One region of the Pseudomonas sp. CC11G genome, then DNA from elsewhere that is predicted to be linked to it. Evidence: predicted binding sites of a transcription regulator. Region 1 holds the regulator's gene; the other holds the start of a gene.
What was found. Region 1 encodes sigma-54, which starts transcription at its own class of promoters, with help from an activator protein. Its sites were predicted from a motif close to ANTGGCATNNANNTTGCTNT; they were not measured.
Positions count from the first base shown of each region.

Region 2: AC0V2S_RS16975 (flagellar basal body rod protein FlgF) is a predicted target of sigma-54. The motif match lies at 1,288-1,307, and genes of this name have one in related genera.

Region 1 covers NZ_JBWBZC010000011.1:108,886-116,533, reverse strand. Annotated here, with positions in the region: gene AC0V2S_RS15110 (KpsF/GutQ family sugar-phosphate isomerase) at 1-531, shown strand, start outside; gene AC0V2S_RS15105 (KdsC family phosphatase) at 531-1,055, shown strand; gene lptC (LPS export ABC transporter periplasmic protein LptC) at 1,065-1,637, shown strand; gene lptA (lipopolysaccharide transport periplasmic protein LptA) at 1,624-2,196, shown strand; gene lptB (LPS export ABC transporter ATP-binding protein) at 2,196-2,921, shown strand; gene AC0V2S_RS15085 (RNA polymerase factor sigma-54) at 3,095-4,606, shown strand; gene hpf (ribosome hibernation-promoting factor, HPF/YfiA family) at 4,733-5,041, shown strand; gene ptsN (PTS IIA-like nitrogen regulatory protein PtsN) at 5,056-5,520, shown strand; gene rapZ (RNase adapter RapZ) at 5,539-6,393, shown strand; gene AC0V2S_RS15065 (HPr family phosphocarrier protein) at 6,428-6,700, shown strand; partial or broken gene AC0V2S_RS15060 (superoxide dismutase) at 6,960-7,570, opposite strand; gene AC0V2S_RS15055 (tetratricopeptide repeat protein) at 7,572-7,648, opposite strand, start outside.
Region 2 covers NZ_JBWBZC010000013.1:128,053-135,700, forward strand. Annotated here, with positions in the region: gene flgE (flagellar hook protein FlgE) at 1-1,174, shown strand, start outside; gene AC0V2S_RS16975 (flagellar basal body rod protein FlgF) at 1,369-2,109, shown strand; gene flgG (flagellar basal-body rod protein FlgG) at 2,156-2,941, shown strand; gene flgH (flagellar basal body L-ring protein FlgH) at 3,047-3,757, shown strand; partial or broken gene AC0V2S_RS16990 (flagellar basal body P-ring protein FlgI) at 3,767-4,866, shown strand; partial or broken gene flgJ (flagellar assembly peptidoglycan hydrolase FlgJ) at 4,877-6,135, shown strand; gene AC0V2S_RS17000 (FlgK family flagellar hook-associated protein) at 6,171-6,752, shown strand; partial or broken gene AC0V2S_RS17005 (FlgK family flagellar hook-associated protein) at 6,718-7,323, shown strand; gene AC0V2S_RS17010 (hypothetical protein) at 7,424-7,582, shown strand.

The sequences.
Region 1 (7,648 bases):
TGTCCGCTGAATCTGGCACCCACTTCTTCTACCACTGCCTCGCTGGTACTCGGCGACGCACTGGCCATCGCCCTGCTCGAAGCACGCGGGTTCACAGCTGAAGACTTTGCCTTTTCCCACCCCGGTGGTGCGCTTGGCCGACGTCTTCTGCTGAAAGTGGAAAACGTGATGCACACCGGCGAGCAACTGCCGAAGGTGCAGCGCGGTACGTTGCTGCGCGACGCGCTGATGGAAATGACCCGCAAGGGCCTGGGCATGACCGCGGTGCTGGAAGCCGATGGCAGCCTCGCCGGGATCTTCACCGACGGCGATTTGCGCCGCACCCTGGACCGCGACCTGGATATCCGTTCGGCCACCATCGACGAAGTGATGACCGTGCACGGCAAGACCGCACGCCCGGACATGCTCGCTGCCGAAGCATTGAAGATCATGGAAGACCACAAGATCGGCGCGCTGATCGTGGTGGATGAACAGGACCACCCCATTGGCGCCTTCAACCTGGGCGACCTTCTGCGCGCGGGAGTGATGTGATGAGTAACGACCTGCTGCAACGCGGCAAGGCCATCAAACTGGCCGTATTTGATGTGGACGGTGTGCTCACCGACGGCAAGATTTACTTCCTGCCCGATGGCGGTGAGTTCAAGACGTTCAGCACCCTGGACGGTCAGGGCATCAAGATGCTGATCAACTCGGGCGTGCGCACCGCCATCATTACCGGGCGCTCCTCGCCAGTGGTTGAGCGCCGCGCACAAAACCTCGGCATTCATCATTTGTATCAAGGCCGCGAAGACAAGCTGGTGGTTCTTGACGAGCTTCTGGCCGAACTCGGCCTAAGCTATGAACACGTTGCTTATCTGGGTGACGACCTGCCTGACCTGCCGGCCATTCGCCGTGCGGGCCTGGGCATGGCTGTCGCCAACGCCAATGACTTTGTCCGCCAACACGCCGATGGTGTGACCACCGCGCGCGGCGGCGAAGGTGCGGCACGCGAATTCTGCGAGCTGATTCTGCAAGCCCAGGGCAATCTCGAAGCGGCTCAAGCCGCCTACCTATAGAGCCAACGCATGCTACGCAAACTGCTTCCCTACGTATCCTTTGGCCTGGCGGCATTGCTTGTCGCGGCCCTTGGGTATTGGAACCTGAACCCGGAGAGTCTGCTCGAGCAGAAACCTCAGGCCAGCACCGACAATGCCGTCGACTTCTATGTCATCAATGCCAAGAGTGTGGAATTCCAGGCTGACGGCACCCTGCACTACGAGATGACCAGCGACAAAGTCGAGCACCTGAAAGAAAGCGACAAGAGCCTGGTGACCAAGCCGGATCTGTTGCTCTACCGGGAAACCTCGCAGCTGCCCTGGCATATCCAGAGCGAGCGCGGCGAAGTGGCGCCAGGCGGCACCGAGGTCGAACTGATCGACAACGTGCGCATTGCCCGCACCGACGAAAAGAATCGCCCCACCATCATCACCAGCAGTCGCATGACCGTGTTCCCGAACAAGGAATTTGCGCAGACCCAGCAAGCCGTTAGAATCGAGGCCGCCAATGGAGTGACCACGGCTAATGGAATGAAAGCGTATTTGAAAGACAGCCGGGTGCTCCTGCTGTCCAACGTAAGAGGCCAGCATGAGGTTCGTTAACAAATTTTCCCTGCACACCCTGTCCCTGCTTTTGAGCCTGGGCGCGGCATTTGCCAGCTCCAGCGCCTGGGCCTTGGTTACCGATCGTGAACAACCGATTCGCGTACAGGCCGACAGCGCCGAGCTCGACGACAAACAAGGTGTGGCGGTGTACCGCGGCGACGTCGTTATCACTCAGGGCAGCATGAAGATCACCGGCAACACCGTGACCATCACGCAAAACCCGCAAGGTGATATCGAAGTGTTTACCGCCGTGGGCAACCCGGCCTATTACGAGCAGAAACCGGCGCCGGACAAACAGATCGTCAAAGCCTACGGCCTGACCATCCAGTATTTCGCCGCCAAAGACCGCATCGTGCTGATCGACCAGGCCAAGGTGATTCAGGAAGGCAACACCTTCGAAGGCGAGAAAATCGTCTACGACACCCAGCGCCAGATCGTTAACGCCGGCCGTGCCAATGGCACCAACGTCACCAGCCCGCGCCCGCGTATCGACATGGTTATTCAGCCCAAGACCAAACCCGCTGGCGCCCAGCCGGCCGACAAACAGGCGCAGTAATGGCGACTCTTAAAGCCCAACACCTGGCCAAAGCTTACAAGGGCCGCCAGGTGGTTCGTGATGTCAGCCTGTCGATTGAAAGTGGTCAGATCGTTGGCCTGCTCGGCCCGAACGGCGCCGGCAAAACCACCTGCTTCTACATGATCGTCGGTTTGGTAAACGCCGATCAGGGCCGCGTGCTGATCGACCAACAGGACGTCACCCACCTGCCCATGCACGGTCGTGCACGCGCCGGTATCGGTTATCTGCCGCAAGAAGCGTCGATCTTTCGCAAGCTCTCGGTGGCCGACAACATCATGGCCATTCTCGAAACGCGTAAAGAGCTCGACAGTGCCGGCCGCCGCAAGGAACTGGAAAGCCTGCTGCAGGAATTCCATATCAGCCATATCCGCGACAACCTCGGCATGAGCCTGTCCGGTGGTGAACGTCGCCGGGTGGAAATCGCCCGCGCGCTGGCCACTGCGCCAAAATTCATTCTGCTGGACGAACCGTTCGCCGGTGTCGACCCGATTTCTGTTGGCGATATCAAACAGATCATTCATCACCTCAAGGCCAAAGGCATTGGCGTGCTGATCACCGATCACAACGTGCGTGAAACCCTGGATATCTGCGAAACGGCCTATATCGTCAATGACGGCCAGCTGATTGCCGAGGGCGACTCTGCAACCATCCTGGCCAACCAGCTGGTGAAAGAGGTGTATCTGGGTCATGAGTTCCGCCTGTAACAGGCGCCCGCAGTACCCGTCTGTAGTGAATTTCGGACACGCACTACAGACTTCGATTGAGGACTAGGCAAACCCCTCAAACATAGGCATATAATTTGCTTCCTGGTGGCGCTCATGCGCCCTCGTTGTGGAAAGCGCGTATGCGCCGGCGAATAAGGTCTTAAGCCCCCTCCATGAAACCATCGCTCGTCCTAAAAATGGGCCAGCAGCTGACGATGACACCGCAGCTGCAACAAGCCATCCGCTTACTCCAACTGTCGACCCTGGATCTGCAACAAGAGATTCAGGAGGCGCTGGAGTCCAATCCCATGCTCGAACGCCAGGAAGAAGGCGAGGACTTCGACAATAGCGATCCGCTGGCCGATGGCGCCGAAAGCGCGCCCGCCGCGCCGAACAGCGAAGAGTCCTACCAGGACACCAGCTACCAGGAAACCTCGGCGCCTACCGTCGACAACCTGGAAGAAGGCGAATGGAACGAACGCATTCCCAATGAGCTTCCCGTCGACACCGCCTGGGAAGACATCTACCAGACTAGCGCGAGCAGCCTGCCCTCCAACGACGATGATGAGTGGGACTTCACCACCCGCACCTCGGCCGGTGAAAGCCTGCAAAGCCATATGCTCTGGCAGCTCAACCTGGCGCCGATGTCCGACAAGGACCGGCTGATTGCCGTCACCCTGATCGACTGCATCAACGACCAGGGCTACCTGGAAGAAACCCTCGAAGAAGTGCTGGACGCGTTCGACCCGGAGCTCGACATCGAGCTCGACGAAGTCGAAGCCGTGCTGCACCGCATCCAGCAATTCGAACCCTCCGGCATTGGCGCGCGCGACCTGCGCGAATGCCTGCTGCTGCAACTGCGTCAGCTGCCCGCCAAAACCCAATGGCTGGCCGAGGCCCAGCGTTTGGCTGGCGACTACCTCGACCTGCTCGGCGGCCGCGATTACAGCCAACTGATGCGCCGCATGAAGCTCAAGGAAGACGAGCTGCGCCAGGTCATCGAGCTGATTCAAAGCCTCAACCCGCGCCCGGGCTCGCAGATCGAAGCGAGCGAACCGGAATACGTGGTGCCTGACGTTATCGTGCGCAAGCACAACGATCGCTGGCTGGTGGAGCTGAACCAGGAAGCGATGCCGCGTCTGCGGGTCAACCCGCAATACGCCGGTTTCGTGCGTCGTGCCGACTCCAGCGCCGACAACACCTTCATGCGCAATCAGCTGCAAGAGGCGCGCTGGTTTATCAAAAGCCTGCAAAGCCGCAACGAAACGCTGATGAAAGTGGCCAGCCAGATCGTCGAGCACCAACGTGGGTTCCTCGACTACGGCGACGAAGCGATGAAACCCTTGGTGCTGCACGACATCGCCGAAGCGGTGGGCATGCACGAATCGACCATCTCACGCGTTACCACGCAGAAGTTCATGCACACCCCGCGTGGCATTTACGAGCTGAAGTACTTCTTTTCCAGCCACGTCAGCACCTCCGAAGGCGGCGAATGCTCGTCCACGGCGATCCGCGCAATCATCAAAAAACTGGTTGCCGCGGAAAATGCGAAAAAGCCGTTGAGTGACAGCAAGATCGCTGGTTTACTGGAGGCACAGGGCATTCAGGTAGCCCGTCGCACAGTCGCCAAGTACCGCGAATCCCTCGGGATAGCGCCCTCCAGTGAACGTAAGCGACTGATGTAAACGTTATTCAGGGTTCGCCCGGCGAACCCTGCTCTGGCAAGACGACTACACTGATCCAAGGCCAAAGTGTTCCGGCGACAAGCCCGATAGCTTGTCTCTTACACACGGCAATAAGGAGAAAGCGGTATGCAAGTCAACATCAGTGGACATCAGCTGGATGTGACCGACGCCCTACGCGACTACATCGACGAGAAACTCAGTCGATTGGAACGCCACTTCGACAAGATCACCAACGTGCAAGTGACCATGGAGGTCGAGAAGCTCAAGCAGAAAATCGAAGCGACTTTGCACATCGCCGGAGGCGAAGTGGTCGCCAACGCCGAACATGACGACATGTACGCTGCCATCGATCTACTCACCGACAAACTCGATCGCCAACTTATCAAACATAAGGAAAAGCAGCTGGGTCGCCTGCAAGGCGCCACAGTCCGCTGACACCAACCCAACCCATGATTCGACTTGAAAATATCCTGACCCCCGGCCGCTCCCTTGTGGGCGTGCCGGGCGGCAGCAAAAAGCGTGTACTCGAACAAATCGCCAACCTGGTCGCGCGTGAATTGCCCGACCTGGACGGCCAAGACATTTTCGAAAGCCTGGTGGCCCGGGAAAAACTGGGCTCCACCGGCTTTGGCAATGGCATCGCCATTCCCCACTGCCGCTTGCCCGGCTGCACGGCGCCGATCAGCGCCTTGTTGCGCCTGGAGTCGGCGGTTGATTTCGACGCCATCGACGGCGCGCCGGTAGACCTGCTGTTTGTGTTGCTGGTACCCGAAGCCGCCACCGATGAACACCTGGAGCTGTTGCGCCAGATCGCCAGCATGCTTGACCGCAGCGATGTCCGCGACCAACTGCGCCACGCCCCCACCAGCGAACGTCTTTATCAGGTTGTCGTAGACGTACAAAACGGCCGCTAGGCGAACGGGTGACTGTGCATGCGTTTGATCATCGTCAGTGGCCGGTCCGGTTCAGGCAAGAGCACAGCGCTGGATGTGCTCGAAGACAACGGCTTTTACTGCATCGATAACCTGCCCGCCGGGCTTCTGCCCGAGCTTGCCGAACGCTCCCTGCTGCACACCGAATTGCTGCAACCGCTGGTAGCCGTGTCCATCGATGCGCGCAACCTGCCCAGCCAGCTCAAACGTTTTCCAGAAATTCTCGCCGAAGTGCGTGCCCGGCATATCCACTGCGATGTGTTGTACCTAGACGCCGACGACGACACCCTGCTCAAGCGTTTTTCCGAGACCCGTCGCCGCCACCCGCTGACCACCGACGAGCGCTCGCTGGCCGAAGCAATTCACGACGAAAGCGTGCTGCTGAGCCCGATCACCGATCTGGCCGATCTCAAGATCGACACCACCCACCTGAACCTCTACCAACTGCGCGACACCTTGAAGCTGCGCCTGCTGAACAAGCCCGAACCAGGCACGGCATTTCTGGTGGAGTCGTTCGGGTTCAAGCGCGGCATGCCGGTGGATGCCGATCTGGTATTCGACGTGCGCTGCCTGCCCAACCCCTACTGGAAGCCCGAACTGCGTGAGCATTCGGGGTTGGATTCGGTGGTTGCCGAATACCTGCAGGAACAGCCCGACGTACAGGAAATGTACGACGATATTTACGCCTACCTGCACAAATGGCTACCGCGTATCGCCGCCAGTAACCGCTCATATGTCACAGTCGCTGTTGGTTGTACGGGCGGTCATCATCGCTCGGTCTACCTGGCGGACCGGCTGGGCAAAGAACTGAAAAAAACCCTGAAAAACATCCAGGTTCGTCATCGCGACCTTTAGAGTCGCGAGGCCTTATAGAAGGACTTAAGCAGCAATGCCTGCCTGCGAAATCACCATCATCAACAAGCTCGGCCTTCACGCCCGCGCCGCCGCCAAATTTGTCGGCGTAGCCGGTCGTTTTCCGTGCCAGATCCGCATCGGCCGCAGCCCCGAAAGCTGTGTAGACGGCAAGAGCATCATGGCCGTCATGATGCTGGCCGCCGGCAAAGGCACCGCCATTCACCTGAGCACAGACGGCGAACAGGGCGATGAAGCCCTGGCTGCATTGGTGGAATTGATCAACAACCGCTTCGACGAAGGCGAGTAATCCCCTCCCCCACTCAGCGCGTCAGCGCGGCGTCCAGCAGCATCATCCAACGAGCAGGGCACGCTGCCCTGCGGCGCACGCCACAGGTGAGGATGGGCAACCAGCAGCGCCTCGGCCTGGCGAAACAGCAGAAAGCCGCCCGCCAGCAAGATGGCAAAGCCCAGCGAGCGACGCAGTATTTTACCGCCAGCGGCGGCCAGCGTTTGCAACGAAACGGGCATGAACAAACCTTGTCAGCAAACCACCGACGCCGGTGTTTTCAACTCAACGCCTGACGATAACGGCGCAACACTTCGGGCCAATTGATCACGTTGAAAAACGCGCCTATGTATTCCGGCCGACGGTTCTGATAACGCAGGTAATAGGCGTGTTCCCACACGTCCAGGCCGAGAATTGGCGTGTTGCCAGTCATCAATGGGCTGTCCTGGTTACCGCTACTTTCCACCAGCAGTTTTTTCTCCGGGGTGACGCTCAGCCACGCCCAGCCGCTGCCGAAACGAGTCAACGCTGCCTTGGTAAAGGCTTCCTTGAATTTGTCGAAGCCGCCCAGCTCCCGTCGATGGCTTGCGCCAATTCGTCTTGCGGCAAGCCACCGGCGTTCTCGGCCATTACCTGCCAGAACAACGAATGATTGGCGTGGCCGCCGCCGTTGTTGATCACCGCACCACGCAGGCTTTCCGGCACGTCCTTCAAACGAGTCAGCAACTCTTCCACCGGCAACTGCCCCAGCGGATTGCCTTCCAGCGCCGCGTTGAGGTTGTTGATATAGGTCTGATGGTGCTTGCTGTGGTGAATCTCCATGGTCTGCGTGTCGATATCCGGCTCGAGCGCGCCATAGGCGTACGGCAGCGGGGGCAGGCTGTAGGTCATGTTAGGACTCTCCATAAACGCGATGACTCAACACCCGGTGACCAGACTTGATCACCAGCTGTGGCTTGTGGGTAATGC
Region 2 (7,648 bases), on a different contig from region 1:
CAGCAGCAACGCCATCGGTAGCGGCGTGTTGCTGGGCAACGTTGCCCAGCTGTTCAACCAGGGCACCATCGACTACACCGAAAACGCCCTGGACATGGGTGTGAACGGCAACGGCTTTTTCGTGACCAGCAACAACGGTTCGATCAGCTACACCCGTGCCGGCTACTTCGGTACCGACAAGGCCGGCAATATCGTCGACAACAACGGCTACAACCTGCAGGGCTACTCGGTAGACGGCAACGGTCAGCTGCAGAACGGCGTGGTCGGTAACCTGAGCATTCAGACCTCCAACCAGGCGCCAAAGGCCACCACTGCGATTACCCAAAGCTTCAACCTGAACTCCAGCAGCAAGGCGCCGACTAACACGCCGTTCGACCCGAGCGATCCGACCACCTACACCTCGTCGACCTCGGTGAATATCTACGACGCCCAGGGCAACGCCCACGTCATGACCCAGTACTTCATCAACAACGCGGACCCGTCGGCGACGCCGCCGGTGGCGAACGACTGGACCATGAACGTCTTGATCGATGGTCGTAACCCGCAAAATCCGGCCAGCACCGTGCCTGCAACCACGAACATTACCTTCGACGGCGCCGGGCAGCTCGGCACGATCACCCCGGGTGCCGGGTTGGGTTATACCAACAGCAAACTGACCATCAGTAACTGGGTTCCTGCGCAGTCCGATGGCGCTACACCGCCTGTATGGGCATCCAACGGCGCTGATGCTTCGGCCGTTGTGACCCTGGATATTCGCGGTTCCTCCCAGGTTTCCAGCACCTTCGCCGTCAACGCCGTGGCCCAGGACGGTTACACCACCGGCCAGCTGTCGGGTCTGGAAATTGACGACACCGGCCAGATCTTCGCCCGCTACACCAACGGCCAGTCGAAGATTCAAGGGCAGGTGATTCTGGCCAACTTCGCCAACGTGCAGGGCTTGACGCCTGTGGGTAAAACCCAGTGGGTGCAGTCGGCCGATTCGGGTGAGCCTGTGGTGGGTACGCCGCGTGCTGGCACCTTGGGTTCATTGACTGCTGGTGCGCTGGAGTCCTCCAACGTGGATATTTCCACCGAGCTGGTCGACCTGATCGTGGCGCAACGTAACTATCAGGCCAACGCCAAAACCATCGAGACCGAAAACGCCGTGACGCAAACCATCATTAACCTGCGTTAACCGGTTGCCGCCGGCGGCAAACCGTCGCCGCACACCTGCAAAGGGCTTCTTCGGAAGCCCTTTGTTGTTTGTGAAATTCCTTGCTTATCAATGGTGTACAGAAATATTTCGGGATTGGCACGATGCCTGCTTTATAGCTTGCATAGAGCCGCAGGCCGCCAGCGTTTGGCACGGCCCAATCTCGGAGAAACACCATGGATAAAATGCTGTACGTCGCCATGACAGGGGCTAGCCAGAACACGATGGCTCAGCGGGCCCATGCCAACAATTTGGCGAACATCTCCACGAGCGGTTTTCGCCGTGACTTCGAACAAGCGCGTTCCATGCAGGTGTTCGGCGACAGCTTTCCGTCGCGCGTATATGCCATGAGCGAACGCCCCGGCACCGACTTTACCCCCGGCACCTTGCAAGACACCGGCAACCCCATGGACGTGGCCGTCAGCGGCGACGGTTGGATGGCGGTGCAAGGCCTGGACGGTAAAGAAGCGTATGTACGTACCGCCAGCCTGAAAATCGACGGCCTTGGCCAGTTGCGCACCGGCAGCGGTTTGCCGGTTTTGGGCAATGGCGGGCCGATTTCCGTGCCGCCGGAGCAAAAAGTGGAGATCGGCCAGGACGGCACTATCACCATTCGCGCCCTCGGCGAGGCCCCCAATGTGCTGGCCGAGGTAGACCGCATCAAGCTGGTCAACCCCGACCTCAAGCAAATGGAGAAGGGCCTGGACGGCATGATCCATTACAAGGGCAGCGAGCCCCTGCTGGCTGACGACAACGTGAAGCTGGAGTCCGGCTTTGTGGAAACCAGCAACGTCAACGCGGTGGAGGAGATGACCTCGATCCTCTCACTGTCCCGCCAGTTCGAACTGCAAGTGAAGATGATGCGAACGGCCGAAGACGACGCCACGTCCCTGGCTCGTGTTTTGCAACTTAGCTAAATATCAGTACGCGGCGCCGTGATGTCGGCGCCCGAGGAGAACATTCATGCTTCCGGCTCTGTGGGTCAGTAAAACCGGTTTGTCCGCCCAGGACATGAACCTGACGACCATTTCCAACAACCTGGCCAACGTGTCGACCACCGGTTTCAAACGGGATCGCGCCGAATTCCAGGACCTGCTCTACCAGATCCGTCGTCAACCCGGCGCCCAAAGCACCCAGGACAGCCAACTGCCGTCCGGCCTGCAACTGGGTACCGGTGTGCGCATTGCCGGCACGCAGAAAATGTTCACCATCGGCAGCCTGCAAACCACTGAGCAGCCGCTGGATATGGCGGTCAACGGCCGTGGTTTCTTCCAGGTGCTGCAGCCTGACGGCACCATCGCCTACACCCGCGACGGTAGCTTTCACCTGAACTCCGACGGCCAGGTGGTGACCTCCAACGGCTTCCCGCTGGAACCGGCAATCGTCATTCCAGCCGAAACCCGTACCTTCACCGTGGGTGAAGACGGCACCGCCTCGGTAACCACCGCCGGCAACGCCACGCCGCAGATCGTGGGCAACATTCAAACCGCCGACTTCATCAACCCGGGCGGTCTGGAAGCAGTCGGTAAAAACCTGTTCCTGGAAACCGCCTCCAGCGGCGCGCCGCAAGTCGGCACGCCTGGCCTGACGGGCCTGGGCACCATCGAACAGAACACCCTGGAAAACTCCAACGTGAGCGTGGTGGAAGAGATGGTGAACATGATCACCACCCAGCGCGCCTACGAAATGAACTCCAAGGTGATTTCCACCGCGGACCAGATGCTGTCGTTCATTACCCAGAATCTTTAATCACTGGCTGGGTTTAGCCACAGCCCGTTTGGCCCGCCATAAGGAGCTGGTAGGCAATCGGTGGCTCGCTCTGGTCAGTTGCAAAAAATATGTGAGGTACGCGTTATGAAACGGTTAGTTCTTCTTCCCCTGCTTGGCCTCTTCGCTCTGGGCGGCTGCGTCGCGCCTACGGCCAAGCCGAACGACCCGTACTACGCGCCGGTGCTGCCGCGCACGCCGTTGCCGGCAGCGCTGAATAACGGTTCCATCTACCAGACCGGTTTCGAAAACAACCTGTATGGCGACCGCAAGGCATACCGCGTGGGTGACATCATCACCATCACTCTGAATGAGCGCACCTCGGCGAGCAAAGCCGCCAACTCGGATATCGCCAAAGACAGCAACACCTCCATCGGTCTGACCTCGCTGTTTGGCGGCAGTGTGTCGGTAGACAATCCTGACGTCGGCATCAACCCGCTCAATGCCGGCAAGTTGAGCCTCGACGCCGGATACGCCGGTTCGCGTAAAGCCACCGGTAAAAGCACCGCCGCGCAGAGCAACAGCCTGACCGGTTCGGTCACCGTCACCATTGCCGAAGTACTGCCCAACGGCATTCTGGCGGTCCGCGGCGAGAAGTGGATGACCCTTAATACCGGCGACGAACTGGTGCGCATTGCCGGCCTGGTCCGCGCCGATGACATCGCCACCGACAACACCGTGTCGTCCGCCCGTGTGGCCGATGCGCGCATTACCTATTCGGGAACCGGCGCGTTTGCCGATGCCAACCAGCCAGGTTGGTTCGACCGCTTCTTCAGCAGCCCGCTGTTTCCTTTCTGAGTGCCGGTCATGATCAAACGACTGCTTACCGCCTGCTGTCTCCTGCTCGCCGCTTCGGCGGTGCAGGCTGAGCGGATCAAAGACCTGGTCACCATCCAGGGCGTGCGCTCCAACCAGCTGATTGGTTACGGCCTGGTTGTGGGCCTGAACGGCAGCGGCGACCAGACCACGCAAACACCGTTTACCGTGCAGACCTTCAACAACATGCTGGCCCAGTTCGGCATCAAGGTGCCCACCGGCGGCAACGTGCAGCTGAAGAACGTCGCGGCGGTGTCGATTCACGCTGACCTGCCGGCCTTCGCCAAGCCCGGGCAAACCATCGACGTGACTATCTCGTCCATCGGTAACGCCAAGAGCTTGCGTGGCGGCAGCCTGCTGATGACCCCCTTGAAAGGTATCGACGGCAACGTCTACGCCATCGCCCAGGGCAACCTGGTGGTCGGCGGCTTCGACGCCCAAGGCGCCGACGGTTCTAAAATCACCGTTAACGTGCCGTCGGCCGGCCGCATTCCCAGCGGTGCCACGGTAGAGCGGCCGGTGCCGAGCGGTTTCGACCAGGGCAACACCCTGACCTGAACCTCAACCGCCCGGATTTCACCACCGCCAAGCATATGGTCGACCAGATCAACGAACTGCTCGGCCCCGGCGTGGCCCAGGCCATTGACGGCGGCTCGATCCGCGTCAGCGCGCCGCTGGACCCTAACCAGCGCGTGGACTACCTCTCGATTCTGGAAAACCTCGAAGTGGACGCCGGCCAGGCGGTGGCGAAAGTCATCATCAACTCGCGTACCGGCACCATCGTGATCGGCCAGAACGTCAAGGTTCAGCCGGCGGCCGTTACCCACGGCAGCCTGACGGTGAGCATCACCGAAGACCCTATCGTCAGCCAGCCCGGCGCCTTGTCTAACGGCCAAACCGCCGTGGTACCGCGTTCTAAAGTGAGTGCCGAGCAGGAAACCAAGCCGATGTTCAAATTCGGCCCCGGCACCACGCTGGATGAAATCGTACGGGCGGTTAACCAGGTCGGCGCCTCGCCGTCTGACCTGATGGCCATTCTTGAAGCACTGAAACAGGCCGGCGCGCTGCAAGCCGACTTGATCGTTATCTAAGGAGGCAGCCATGGACGCGAAATTGACATCCGGGGTTGGCTCCAAGCTCGACAGCGGCGCCTACAGCGACCTCAATCGCCTGGCCAACCTGAAAGTCGGCCAGGACCGCGACAGCGAAGGCAACATCAAGAAAGTTGCCCAGGAATTCGAGTCGCTGTTTCTCAACCAGATGCTCAAGGCGATGCGTTCGGCCAACGAAGCCTTCTCCGAAGGCAACTTCATGAACAGCAACGAGGCCAAGACCTACCAGCAAATGTACGACCAGGAGCTGGCGGTCAAAATGTCCAAAGAGGGCGGCATCGGCCTGGCCGATGTGCTGGCGCGGCAAATGTCGAAAATGAAGAGCGGCACCCACAAGGCCAACCCGTTTGCCCAGGCCGGCGATGCCAGCGTCATCAATGCCACCACTAACACCGGCACAACCCCGGCCAGCGACAGCGCGAGCAAGACGCTGACCAGCCACGCGGTCAAGGAGTTGCCGCCCGTGGACAAGCTTCGTGACGACTCGAAGCTGCTGAACAAGCGCCGCCTGTCGCTGCCGGGCACATTGTCTGACCGATTGCTGGCCGGGATTGTCCCAACTACAACGGCCGGTGCGACAGCGGACGGCAAGCCGTTGGCCCAGAACGACTGGCTGGCGGCGAAAACACCAGCAACAGCGCGGCGATTGGTGCCACTGCGAGCAGCAAGACCGCTGCGCTTAACGCCATTGATGCCAGCTCCGGCCGCCGTCTGGCACAACCGCCATTGGCACCGGGCAAAGCGGCCTTCAAGTCGGCCGACGAATTTATCTCCACCATGCTGCCGATGGCGCAGGAAGCGGCCGCCAAGATTGGTGTAGACCCGGCCTACCTGGTGGCCCAGGCCGCACTGGAAACCGGTTGGGGCAAGTCGATCATTCGTGACTCCGACGGCTCCAGCAGCCACAACCTGTTCGGCATCAAGGCCGCAGGCGGCTGGGACGGCGATTCGGCGCGTGCCGTGACCACCGAATACAAAGGTGGCCAGGCAGTGAAAGAAGCGGCGGCATTTCGCTCGTACGACAGTTTCCAGGAGAGCTTCAACGACTACGTGAGCTTCCTGCAGAACAACGACCGGTACGACAACGCACTGGATAAAACCGCCAACCCGAAACAGTTCGTGCGCGAACTGCAACAGGCCGGTTACGCGACCGACCCGCAGTACGCCAATAAAGTGGCGCAGATCGCCAAACAGATGCAGACGTACCAAACCATCGCCGCGGGCGAAACCACCGCCACGCGTTTGTAAGGATGCTGTGATGATGTTTTTAGTGAGGATTCGACATGGCTGACTTGTTATCGGTAGGGCTGTCGGGCCTGCGCAGTGCGCAGACCGCTTTGACGGTGACCGGGCATAACATCACCAACGTCAACACCCCTGGCTACTCGCGCCAGCAGTCGGTGCAGCAGACCAACATCGCCCAGTTTACCGGCGCCGGTTATATCGGTTCGGGCAGCCAGGTGGTCGACGTACGGCGTCTGGCCAGTGACTTCCTGACCAATCAGGTGCGCACCTCCACCAGCTCCAACAGCGAGCTGCAGTCGTTCAAAAGCCAGATCGAGCAGCTCGACTCGCTGCTGTCCAACAGCACCACCGGGATCAGCCCGGCGTGTGCAAAAATTCTTCGCTTCACTGCAAACCGCCTCGCAGACCCATCCTCCACCGCCGCCCGTGAAGCGGTGCTGTCGCAGGCAGCGGGGCTGTCGAGCTCGTTCAATACGATGTACGACCAACTGGACAAGCAGAACAGCTTGATCAACCAGCAGATGAGCGCCCTGACCACTCAGGTGAACTCGATGGCCGCCAGTGTGGCCAGCTACAACGACGCGATTGCCGCGCCCGTGGCGCCGGGCCGAGCCCAATGACCTGCTCGATGCCCGTGAAGAAACCATCCGGCAGATTTCCGAAATCATCGGCGTGCAGAGCGTGGAGCAAACCGACGGCAGCGTGAGCCTGTTCGTCGGTACCGCGTCCGCTCGTGGTGGGCAACACGGCTTCGACCCTGACCGCCAAGCCTGGCGTCGATGACCCAACGCGCTTTCAGGTTGACCTCATTATTACGGCGTATCGCAAACCATCACGTCGCAAATCAGCGGCGGTGAAATGGGCGGCCTGCTGGCCTACCGCGACACCACACACTGGACAAGAGCTACAACAGTCCTCGGGCAGATGGCGACCGTGCTCTCCGATACCGTCAACAAACAGCTGGGGCAGGGCCTTGACCTAGCCGCCGGGCGGGCAGCCCGTTGTTCAGCGATATCAAACGACCCGACCGCCGCCGCGCTGCGCGTGCTGCCGGCCGCCACCAATACCAGCAACGCCACCGGCTCGATGAACATCACCAATTCTTCGCTGCTGACCACCAGCGATTACAAGGGTGAAGTTCGACGGCACCAATTACACCGCGCAGCGGTTGAGCGACGGGGCGCAGATTGACCGTGACGCCGACCGGCGCCGGCACTTTTACCTTGCAGGACCCCAGCACCACGCCGCCGACCGATCAAGGGTTTGAAGTCACCATCAACGGGAACGCCCAATGGGCGACAGCTTCAGCCTGCAACCGACCCGCCGTGGCGCATTCAACTTTGGCACCGACCTGCAGTCGGCCGATCAGTTGGCCTTCGCCGGTTCCGCCCGTGCGGTGGCGACCACACCAACAACCGGGGCACCGGCACCATCACTCAGCCCGACCTGAAAACCGGCCCGTCGCCAATTGACGTCACCGACTTGCAGGACCTGTTTGGCACCGGCTTGCCGCTGA